2 linked regions of the Ilumatobacter coccineus YM16-304 genome follow. The protein of the gene in region 2 interacts with the protein of the main gene of each other region in a pairwise test. Links are inferred from orthologs where the notes say so. Each region holds a gene or a part of one and is shown on either strand. Other genes may lie near its edges.

Evidence for each region. The genes of interacting proteins can lie anywhere in the genome.
Region 1: the proteins of ileS (region 2) and YM304_RS15910 interact in binary tests that used the Escherichia coli proteins (3 or more experiments, as listed by UniProt). The link is inferred for Ilumatobacter coccineus YM16-304 from one-to-one orthologs.

What each region holds. Positions count from the first base shown.
Region 1 is NC_020520.1:3,539,234-3,542,089, reverse strand. It holds YM304_RS15910 (D-ribose ABC transporter substrate-binding protein), read left to right. Parts: upstream 1-851; coding sequence 852-1,862; downstream 1,863-2,856. Other genes in the region: YM304_RS15905 (sugar phosphate isomerase/epimerase family protein), read left to right, coding at 1,954-2,856; YM304_RS15915 (ABC transporter permease), read left to right, coding at 1-797. UniProt on the Escherichia coli protein: Part of the ABC transporter complex RbsABC involved in ribose import. Binds ribose. Also serves as the primary chemoreceptor for chemotaxis.
Region 2 is NC_020520.1:2,166,889-2,174,602, reverse strand. What follows is about bases 2,194-5,867. They hold ileS (isoleucine--tRNA ligase), read right to left. Parts: upstream 5,499-5,867; coding sequence 2,394-5,498; downstream 2,194-2,393. Other genes in these bases: YM304_RS09770 (DivIVA domain-containing protein), read right to left, coding at 5,570-5,867; YM304_RS24710 (TraR/DksA family transcriptional regulator), read right to left, coding at 2,194-2,242. In the rest of the region: YM304_RS09790 (RluA family pseudouridine synthase), read right to left, coding at 1-810; lspA (signal peptidase II), read right to left, coding at 803-1,366; more of YM304_RS24710, read right to left, coding at 1,388-2,193; more of YM304_RS09770, read right to left, coding at 5,868-6,547; YM304_RS22355 (cell division protein SepF), read right to left, coding at 6,595-7,224; YM304_RS09760 (YggS family pyridoxal phosphate-dependent enzyme), read right to left, coding at 7,395-7,714. UniProt on the Escherichia coli protein: Catalyzes the attachment of isoleucine to tRNA(Ile). As IleRS can inadvertently accommodate and process structurally similar amino acids such as valine, to avoid such errors it has two additional distinct tRNA(Ile)-dependent editing activities.

The sequences.
Region 1 (2,856 bases), 1.4 Mb from region 2 along the record:
GCGTCGTCTTGTATCCACCGGTGTGGGTGGTCGTGCTGGGCGCCGTCGCCGTCGGCACCTTCGTCGGCCTGGTCAACGGGCTGCTCGTGGCGAAGTTCAAGGTCGCACCGTTCATCGCCACGCTCGGCACGCTCTACATCGCCCGCGGTGCCGCGCTGCTCATCTCCGACGGCACCACCTACCCGAAGCTGGGCGGCTCGAAGGAGCTCGGCAACACCGGCTTCCTGTCGATCGGCGGCGGACGCATCCTCGGGATTCCCAACGCGATCTGGATCATGATCGTCCTGGCGATCTGCGCCGCGTTCATCACCCGTCGCACGGCGTTCGGTCGGTGGCTCTACGCGACCGGCGGCAACGAACGGGCGGCCGAGCTGGCCGGCGTCCCGATCAGCCGAGTGAAGATCCAGGTGTACATGATCTCGGGCTTCTGCGCCGCCATCGTCGGCCTGATCATCGCGTCCGAACTCACGAGTGCGGCGCCGCAGACCGGTGAGGCCTTCGAACTCAACGCCATTGCGGCGGTGGTCATCGGAGGCGCAGCGCTCAACGGTGGCCGAGGCAACGTGCAGGGCGTGCTCATCGGTGCGTTCGTCATCGGCTTTCTGTCCGACGGCCTCGTCCTCGTCGGCGTGTCGCCGTTCTGGCAGATCGTCATCAAGGGCGCCGTCATCGTGCTCGCCGTGATGCTCGACCAGGCCCAGCAGAGCATCCAACGCAACAAGAACGCGGCGCTCGCCGCGGTCGACAAGTTCGACGATCCAGACGCATCGGCACCCGATTCCGCCGTCGTCGTCTGACTCGACAGTGATCTCGACGGCGCCGCCGTCGTGAACCCAAAAGAGGAGAAAACCATGAGAAAGCAGTTTGTGAAGGCGGCAGCGTTGACGTTGTCGCTGGTCGCACTGGGGGCGTGCGGCAGCGATGGAGACACCGCCGAGTCGACCCCACCGGCCGAGGAGTCCACGTCCGAACCGGCGGCAGAGCCAGCCGCCGAAGCCGGTGGCCTCATCGCGATCATCACCCCGGCAGTGGAGAACCCGTTCTTCAAAGCCGAGGCCGATGCCGCGCAGGCCGAGGCGGAGCGACTCGGCTACGACACGTCGGTCACGTCGCACGACGACGACCCGAACAAGCAGAGCGAACTCATCGACGCTGCGATCAGCCAGCAGGCGAAGGCCATCGTGCTCGACAATGCGGGTGCCGACGCCTCGATCGGTCCGATCCAGAAGGCGGTCGATGCCGGCATCCCGGTGTTCCTCATCGACCGTGAGATCAACGCGTCGGGCATCGCCACCGCGCAGATCGTCGCCAACAACGCGCAGGGCGCGGCGCTCGTCGCCGAGGAGTTCGTCGCTGCGTTCGACGGACCGGCGACCTACATCGAGCTGACCGGCAAGGAGTCCGACACCAACGCCGGTGTTCGTTCCGAGGCATACGCCAGTGTCATCTCGCAGTTCCCCGACCTCGAACGAGTCGCGGTCGAGACGGCCAACTGGAGCCAGGACGAAGCGTTCACCAAGATGGAGACGCTGTTGCAGCGCTTCCCCGACGTCGACGGCGTGATCGCCGGCAACGACACGATGGCACTGGGTGCCGTCGCCGCCATCGAGGCCGCCGGCCTCACCGGTGAGGTCGTCGTCGCCGGGTTCGACGGAAGCCCCGACGCCGTGCAGGCGATCAAGGACGGGACGATGTTGGCCACCGGGCTCCAGCCCGCGGTGCTCATCTCCGAACTCGCCGTCCAGCAGGCCGACGAACTGATCCGCACCGGCACCACCACGCAGCCCGAGAAGCAGTCGATCGACTGCGTCCTCATCAACGCCGACAACGCCGACAGGTACACGCTGTTCGGCCTGAGCTGAACGATTCCCCAGTCCCGGTGGCCGTCCGATCTCCCCTCGTCGGACGGCCACCGAGATGGCCCTGACCCCGAGACTCGACAAAGGTATTCACATGGCAAGCACGCAACGCTTCGGCGCCGGCATCTGGCACTTCGCGACGTACGTCGATCGGTACGCGACCGACGGCTACGGCGAACCGCGCAGCGTCATCGACGCGATCGACCTCGCCGGACAGGTTCGAGACCTGTCGGTCGTCGACCTCAACTATCCGTTCTTCGGTGGCGACTTCACCAACGAACAGGTGAAGACCGCACTCGACCGCAACGGCCTCGGGGTCATCGGCATCACGCCCGAGATCTACACGCGAGTGTTCGCCAAGGGTGCGTTCACCAACCCCGACCACGGCGTTCGGCGGCTCGCGCACGACCTCGTCACCGAAGCGTGCGACGTGGTGCGCTCGTTCGGCGCCGACTACGTCAAGCTGTGGCCCGGCCAAGACGGCTGGGACTATCCCTTCCAGGTCGACTACGGCGAGCTGTGGCAGGCGAGCATGGACGGCGTCGGGCAACTCGCCGACGAGAACCCCGACCTCCGTTTCGTGGTCGAGTACAAGCCGCGTGAGCCGCGCGTGCACATGAGCTACAGCAGCGTCGCCCGCACGCTGCTCGGCATCGAGAAGATCGGGCTGCCCAACATCGGCATCCTGCTCGACTTCGGCCACGCACTGTTCGGCGGTGAAGCGCCGTCCGACTCCGCACAACTCGCCATCGACTACGGCCGCCTGTTCGGCATGGACGTCAACGACAACCTGCGCGGGTGGGACGACGACATGGTCGCCGGAACCGTCCATCCGATCGAGCTGCTCGAGTTCTTCTACACGCTGCGCAAGAACAACTGGGAAGGGGTCTGGCAGCTCGACCAGTTCCCGTTCCGTGAAGACTCCGTCGAGGCCGCCGATGCGGCGATCGACTTCCTCAAGGCGTGCGATCGGGCACTCGACAAGATGGACATGGAT
Region 2 (7,714 bases):
ACGTTTCAGACCGAGGTTCGGCCGCCGCTGCCCGTATGTCGGATCGCCGAGCAACGGGTGGTTGATCGACGACAGGTGCACGCGGATCTGGTGGGTTCGCCCTGTTTCGAGGCGGCACTCGAGGCGTGACACGACCGCGGGCGACGAGTACTTGCCCACTACCTGGTAGTCGGTGCGCGACGGGCGTCCATCGGCCACGACCGCCATGCGCAACGGGTCGCTTCGACTGCGGCCGAGTGGCGCGTCGATGATGCCGTGCGGGGCATCGGGGACTCCCCACACCATCGCGTCGTAGACACGGGTGGCCGAGTGGTCGGCGAACTGCTCGATCAGGCGATCGACCGACTCGTTGGTGCGGGCGACGACGAGCAGCCCGGAGCTCCCGGCGTCGAGTCGGTGGACGATGCCGGGCCGCATGCGGTCGCCGACGTGCTCCAGCTCGGGAAACCGGGCCAGCAGGCCGTTGGCGAGCGTTCCCGAGTCGTTTCCGGCACCGGGGTGCACGACGAGTCCAGGAGGCTTGTCGACGACGATGACGTCGTCGTCTTCGTGGATGACTCCGAACTCGACACTCGGGTCGGGCCCGGGCAGTTCGGTGGTGGGGAACATCGCCGGGTCGACGGTGACGATCTGTCCGGCTCCGAGCCGCACCTTGCCCGACGGCGCGGTCGTTCCGTCGACCGTCACGCCGCCGGCCTTGACCGTCTTGGTCGCGTCGGAGCGCGAGATGTCGCCGATCAGGGCGACGATGCGGTCGAGGCGCTCTCCGGCCAGGGCGGCCGGCACCTCTTCGGAGATCAACTCACTCATGGGACGCACGCTCCTCGTCACCCGACGAATCGTCGGTCACACCGTCGGCCCCGGCGGCCGCCACCTCACCGGCGTCGGCGGTGTCGTCTGGATTCCGCGACGACAGGAACGCGTTGAGGATCAACGCGCCGGCTCCGACGTTGATCGCCATGTCGGCGATGTTGAAGATCGGGAACCACTGGAAGTCGATGAAGTCGACCACGGCCCCGCGGAACCAGGCGTCGCCGCGGAAGGCGCGATCGACGAGGTTGCCCGCTGCGCCACCGATGACGCAGCCCATCCCGAACGTGGCGAGACGCCCACCGACGCCACGCAGCGAGGCGAGGAGCCACACGATGACAACCGTGGCGACGATCGCGATGAACGGCCCCATCCCTTGGCCGCGGCTGAACGCCATGCCGCTGTTGAATGCAAGGTTGAACTGCAGCGTCCAGACGACCTCGATCGTCCGATTGTCGGACAGTTCGTTGACCGCCCAGTGCTTCGTCACCTGATCGGCGACGACGAGCGCCAGCGCCAGAAGCACCGGGGCCCGCCAAGCTCGGGCGAAGTTCATGTCACTGAGCCGATGAGCCCCTCAGAGCCGGCCGACTCCGCTGGCCTTCTCGGCGGCGAGCACGGTCGTCTCGGGCAACGCTTCGAGCCGCTCGCGCGGAATCGGCTGCCCCGACACCTCGCTGTAGCCGTACGTGCCGGCCTTGATGCGTTCGAGGGCTTCGTCGATCTCGAGCACCGTCTGGCGAGCCTGGCTCGACAGCACACGGTCGAGGTCGCGCTGCACGACCATCGTGTCGCCTTCGCCGCCTTCGTCGTCGAACTGGACATCGCCCATCTCGCCGTCTTCGATCAGGCTCTCGGCTTCGTCCTCGAGACGAGTGGCTCGCTTGATCTCGGACGCCTTGCGAGCTTCGAGCTCGTCACGCTGCGCCTTGAGGAACTTCACGTCGAAGTCCTTGGTGTAGGTGATGCCGTCTTTGGTCGTGCCGCGCGGCGCCGGGATCTCCTGGACTTCGAACGTGTCGTTCGACAGGAGACCCGGAGCGCTGGTACGCGCTGCGGGCTTCTTGGGTGCGGCCTTCTTGGCCGCGGATTTCGTCGCTGGTTTGGCGGGCACCTTCGTTGCTGCTGCCTTCTTCTTGGAGGGTGTGGATGACGCTGACTTCGTTGCCGCTGCCGACTTGGCTGCGGTCTTCTTGGCTGCGGTCTTCTTGGCCGCCGCCTTCTTGACCGGCTTCGCTGCGGTCTTCCTTGCCGCGACCTTCTTGGCTGCGGTCTTCTTGGCCGCCGCCTTCTTGGCCGGCTTCGCTGCGGTCTTCTTTGCTGCGGTCTTCTTGGCCGCCGCCTTCCTGGCCGGCTTGGCCGCCGTCTTCTTGGCCGCGACCTTCTTGCTCGCGGCCTTCTTGGCTCTTGCGGACTTCTTCGCGGCGGCCATGTGCACTCCTTCGCAGCCGGTTGAATCGGCCCTGGTCGGCGGTGTGAGCGCCGGACTCTACCGGATGGCCTGCACTTTCCGCCAGATTGTCACGCGACGATGTGCGAGCGCGTTCGCAGTCGCACACTGCGTCGCCAGGCCCGACGCCGGTTCAGGACGCGACGGCGACCGTGATCACCGGCTCCGCAGCGGACTCGTCGGCAACGCCCGTGACCGACGTCGACAACGTCTCGGAGGCGACGAGGCCCTCGTGAGCGTCGAGCGCCTCGATCCACTCCGGCCCGGCGGTGACCGTGAGGTCGATGCGGTCGGAGACGTGGAGGTCGGCGTCGCGTCGCGCCTGCTGGACCAAGCGCACGAGGTCGCGTGCGCGACCTTCGAGTTCGAGTTCGGGGGTGACGACGATGTCGAGCGCGACGACGCCGGCATGACTGCCGAGTCCGGTGCTCGCCTGATCGTCGGACGCCACCTGCTCGAGCGTGTACTCGCCCTCGACCAGTTCGACGCCGCCGACGACCACGACGTCACCGTCGACGCTCCAGTCGCCCTGCTTGTGCGCCTTGATCACGGTCTGGACGTCTTTGCCCAGACGCGGCCCCAGCTTGGCGGGCACCAGCTTGAGTTCTTCGGACGCCACCGACGACACGTCGGAGGTGAGTTCGACGTGGCGCACGTTGACTTCGTCGGCGATCAGGCCGGCGAAATCGGCGAGTCGCTCGGCGTCGGGCGACGCAACGGTCACCGACGAGAGCGGGAGCCGAACGCGCCGCTGATGCGCCTTGCGCACCGACAGCGTCGACGAGCACACGTCGCGAGCGAGGTCCATCGACGCGACGAGTTCGTCGTCGGCCGGCAACTCGTCGACAGCGGGCCAGTCGGCCAGGTGGACGCTCGACTCGTCGCCGTGCAGCCCGTCGGAGATCGCCTCGGAGATGAACGGCAGGAGCGGAGCAGCGAGGCGCGTCAGCGTCGACAGCACCGTGTGCAGCGTGTCGATCGCATCGTGGTCGCCCTCCCAGAAGCGGCTGCGGCTGCGGCGTACGTACCAGTTCGTGAGCACGTCGAGATACGTGCGCACGTGCTGGCAGGCGCCGAACAGGTCGTAGGCGTCCATCGACTCGGTCATGTCGGCCGTGAGGTCGCGGGTCTTCGCGAGGATGTAGCGGTCGAGCACGTTGGTCGAGTCGGTGCGCACCGTTCCCTGATGGCCGCCGGCGTTGGCGTACAGCGTCAGGAAGTACCACGAGTTCCACAGCGGGAGCAGCACCTGGCGGACGGTTTCGCGCATGCCGGCTTCGGTGACCATGCCGTCGCTGCCGCGCAGGATCGACGAGCTCAGCAGGTGCCAGCGCATGGCATCGGCGCCGTGGCTGTCGAACATCTCGACGGGGTCGGGATAGTTGTTGAGCGACTTCGACATCTTCTGGCCGTCGTCGCCGAGCACGATGCCGTGGCTCACGCACGACGAGAACGCCGGACGGTCGAACAGGGCCGTGGCCAACACGTGGAGGGTGTAGAACCAGCCGCGGGTCTGGCCGATGTACTCGACGATGAAGTCGCCGGGATAGTGGTTCTCGAACCACTCGGTGTTCTCGAACGGGTAGTGCACTTGGGCGAAGGGCATCGAACCCGACTCGAACCAGCAGTCGAGCACTTCGGGCACGCGCCGCATCATCGACTCCCCCGACGGGTCGTCGGGGTTCGGGCGCACCAGGTCGTCGATCGTCGGGCGGTGCAGGTCGGTGACCTCCACGCCGAAGTCGGCCTGGAGTTGCTCGAGCGAGCCGTACACGTCGAGGCGCGGGAAGTCGGGGTTGTCGGACTTCCACACCGGGATCGGTGATCCCCAGAAGCGGTTGCGACTGATCGCCCAGTCGCGGGCGTTGGCGATCCACTTGCCGAAGCTGCCCTCCTTGATGTGCGCGGGCTGCCAGGTGATCTGCTCGTTGAGTTCGACCATGCGGTCACGGAACTTCGTGACCTCGACGAACCACGACGACACGGCGCGGTAGACGAGGGGCTCGGCGCAGCGCCAGCAGTGCGGGTACGAGTGGTCGTAGGTGGCGTGGCGCACGACCGGACCGCCCTCGGCGAGACTGCCGCGGTCTTTGAGCGCCCGGATGATGTCGGGGTTGGCGTCGAACACGTGACGTCCGACGTAGTCGCTGATCTCGGCGGTGTACTGGCCGTGCTCGTCCATCGGGCACAGCGTCGGAATGCCGGCCTCGTTGCACGCGATCTGGTCGTCTTCGCCGAAGCCCGGCGCCATGTGCACGATGCCCGTACCGTCGTCGACCGACACGAAGTCGGCGGCGATGATCTGGAACGCCTGCTCGGTGCCATGCTGAGTGGCATCAGCGAAATAGTCGAACAGCGGCGTGTAGCGGCGTCCGAGCAGGTCGGTGCCCTTCATGCGTTCGACGATCTCGGCCTCACCGAGTTCGGCGGCGTAGTTGGGCAGGAGCGCTTCGGCGATGATGTACCGCTGGCCGTCCTGTTCGGCGACGACGTAGTCGATGTCGGGGCCCACGGCGAGTGCGAGGTTCGACGGGAGCGTCCACGGCGTGGTGGTCCAGGCCAGCACCTTCTCGCCGGTGTCGAGTTCGAAACCGACCGTGAGCGCCGGGTCCTGGCGATCCTGGTAGGTGTCGTCCATGCGGGTCTCGGTGTTCGACAGCGGGGTCTCGCAGCGCCAGCAGTACGCGAGCACGCGGAAGCCTTCGTAGATGAGCCCCTTGTCGTGCAGGGTCTTGAACGCCCACATCACGCTCTCCATGTACGAGAGGTCGAGCGTCTTGTAGTCGTTGTCGAAGTCGACCCAGCGAGCTTGACGGGTCACGTAGCTGCGCCAGTCGTCGGTGTACTGCAGCACGCTCGCCCGGCAGGCGTCGTTGAACTTGTCGATGCCGAACGCGGCGATCTCGGGGTGCCCGGAGATGCCGAGTTCTTGTTCGGCCTTGACCTCGGCGGGCAAGCCGTGGCAGTCCCAGCCGAAGCGACGCTCGACGCGCTTGCCGCGCATGGTCTGGTAGCGCGGGATGGCGTCTTTGACGTACCCGGTCAGCAGGTGCCCGTAGTGCGGGAGTCCGTTGGCGAACGGCGGGCCGTCGTAGAAGACGAACTCGTTCTCACCGTTCTCGCCGGCCTCGCGCTGCGCAATCGAGGCTTCGAACGTCTCGTCTCGCTCCCAGCGGTCGAGAATCGTGCGCTCGAGGGCTGGGAAGTCTGGCTGCGGGTCGACGTTCGGGTATGCCACGTCGGTCAAGGCTACCGACGCGACGGCCCCTGAACGCAGGAGGTTCGCGCGCCGTTCGGCGGCGCCGGCGGTCAGCGGTTCTTGTCGTACGAGAACCCGGTCGGGCCCTCGTCGGAGATGTCGGTCTGGATGACGAGCGGGTCGTCATCACTGGCGTCAGCGTCGGTGTCGTCGGACTCCCCCGACCAGTCGAAGCCGCCGTCGTCGTCGGCAGCCGCATCACCAGCGTCAGCGTCGCTCGCGGCGCGCTCGCTGCCGATCGACGGCATCTCCTGGGTCACGAGATGCTCCGCTGCGGGCTCGGCAGCCGCAGACTCGGGTGCGGCGCCGGCACTGGTGGCCGACGTCGCGGCGATGAGTTCGTCGTCGTCGGAGGCCGACAGCAACGGTCGGCGCACTTCTCCGAGGCCGGCCGGCACGCGCTCGACGAGTTCGAGGATGTCGTTGGCGGCCTCGCGGAGCCGGTTGCGCTCGTCGACGAGGAACGTCTGCAGGTGGTCGACGTCGGATTCGAGGAAGTCACGACGGGCGAGCAGCGCATTGACTTCGCTCTCGACCTGGATCCGCTCGGCCTCGCCCTGCTTGCGCGCTTCTTCGCGGGCTTCGGTCGACAGGCGTTCGCTGATCTCCTGCGCGCTCGCGATGGTCTTCGTGGCCTCGGCTTCGGCTTCGGTCCGCAGACGGGCTGCTTCGGCCTCTGCTTCGGCAATGGCGGTGTCGGCCGTGCGCTGAGCGAGCAACAGCGTGCGGCTGATCGTCTCGGCCTGGTCGACCGAGGGAACGACGTCGGCGGCGGGCTCGGGCACTGCGGCCACGGCGGGCGCAGGCTCGACGGCACCGTCGGCGGGTGCTGCCGGCGTCGCCTCGGAGATCTCCTGGAGTCGAGCGACCGCGGCCCGGGCGCGGGCTTCCATCGCCGTCGACTGGTTCTGCGCTCGTTCGAGCTCGGCGGCGACCTCCTCGAGGAACGCCCGCACTTCGTCGGGGTCGAGACCTTTCTTGACGGTCTTGAACTCAGCGGTGCGCACTCGTTGTGGGCTGATGTCCATGGTGATCCTCTACGTTCTTTCCCGAGGGAAGTCAGTCGTCGTGTTCGTCAGTCGTCGTATTCGTCGTAGCGCTGCGGTCGTGCCGGCGGCTTGAGCAGGTAGACGCCGGTCGCCACCTTCTCCATCGTGCCATCGAGCGCGTAACAGATGCCGCTCGCGAAGTCGATCAGTCGGCGTGCGACATCGCGTTCGGTGCCTTCGAGATTCATGATGACCGGCATGCCGTTCTTGAAGGCGTCGGCCACTTCCTGCGCCTGGTCGAAGCGGCGGGGGCGAACGGTGTGGGGCTCCATGGATCCTCCTGGGATGCTGCGAAGCTGCGGTTGCGGAGCGGGTTGTTCGGGTTGGCTCGGGCGGATGTGCACGCCGCTGTCGTCGGCACCACGTCCGGGAGACTGGTGCGGTTGCTGCATCGACGGCCGCCGGGCCGCCGCCGATGCGTCGAAGTCTTTGGAGGGGAAGCTCGGTCGAGGAGCAACGGTGCGCACCGTCGGCTCACCCTCGGGCTCCCACCCGCCACGGTTCCCGCGAGGGGCGCGCTGATCGGCGGGTTCGACGTCGCGCTGGGCGCGCTGCTGTCGAGCCGGGGGTTCCGGCTCGTCGTATCCGTCGTAGTCGTCGTACGCATCGTCGGGACCGAGACCGAGGTAGTCCATGGTCCGTTTCCAGAGTGACATTTCTTCCTCCTGAGCGCCCGGACTTTAGCCCGACACAGTGGCAATTCGGTGGACACGAGCGGCATTGCTGCGCTGCGCAAGGAACTTCGAACACGCGTGCGTGCCGCGTCGACGTCGCCGGGTCGGCTCGGCGGCACTCGCAGCGACCGTCGAACAGCGGACCACGAGCATCATGCCCGGCTGCCGAACAGGGCGGTCCCGACGCGAACATTGGTCGATCCGGCGGCGACGGCGACCTCGATGTCGCCGCTCATCCCCATCGAGCACACCTCGAGGCCGAGCTCGTCGACGAGTCGCCGTACCGCCTCGAAACCGGGGCGGGCGGCCTCGGGCGGCTCGCCGGTCGGACCGACGGTCATCAACCCGGCCACGTCGAGGCCGGCCTCCCGGGCGCGTTCGACCAGTGCAGCGGTGTCGCCGAGCGCACAACCACCCTTGCCGTCTTCCCCCGTCGAGTTGACCTGGACCAGGATGCGAGCGCCCGGCGCTC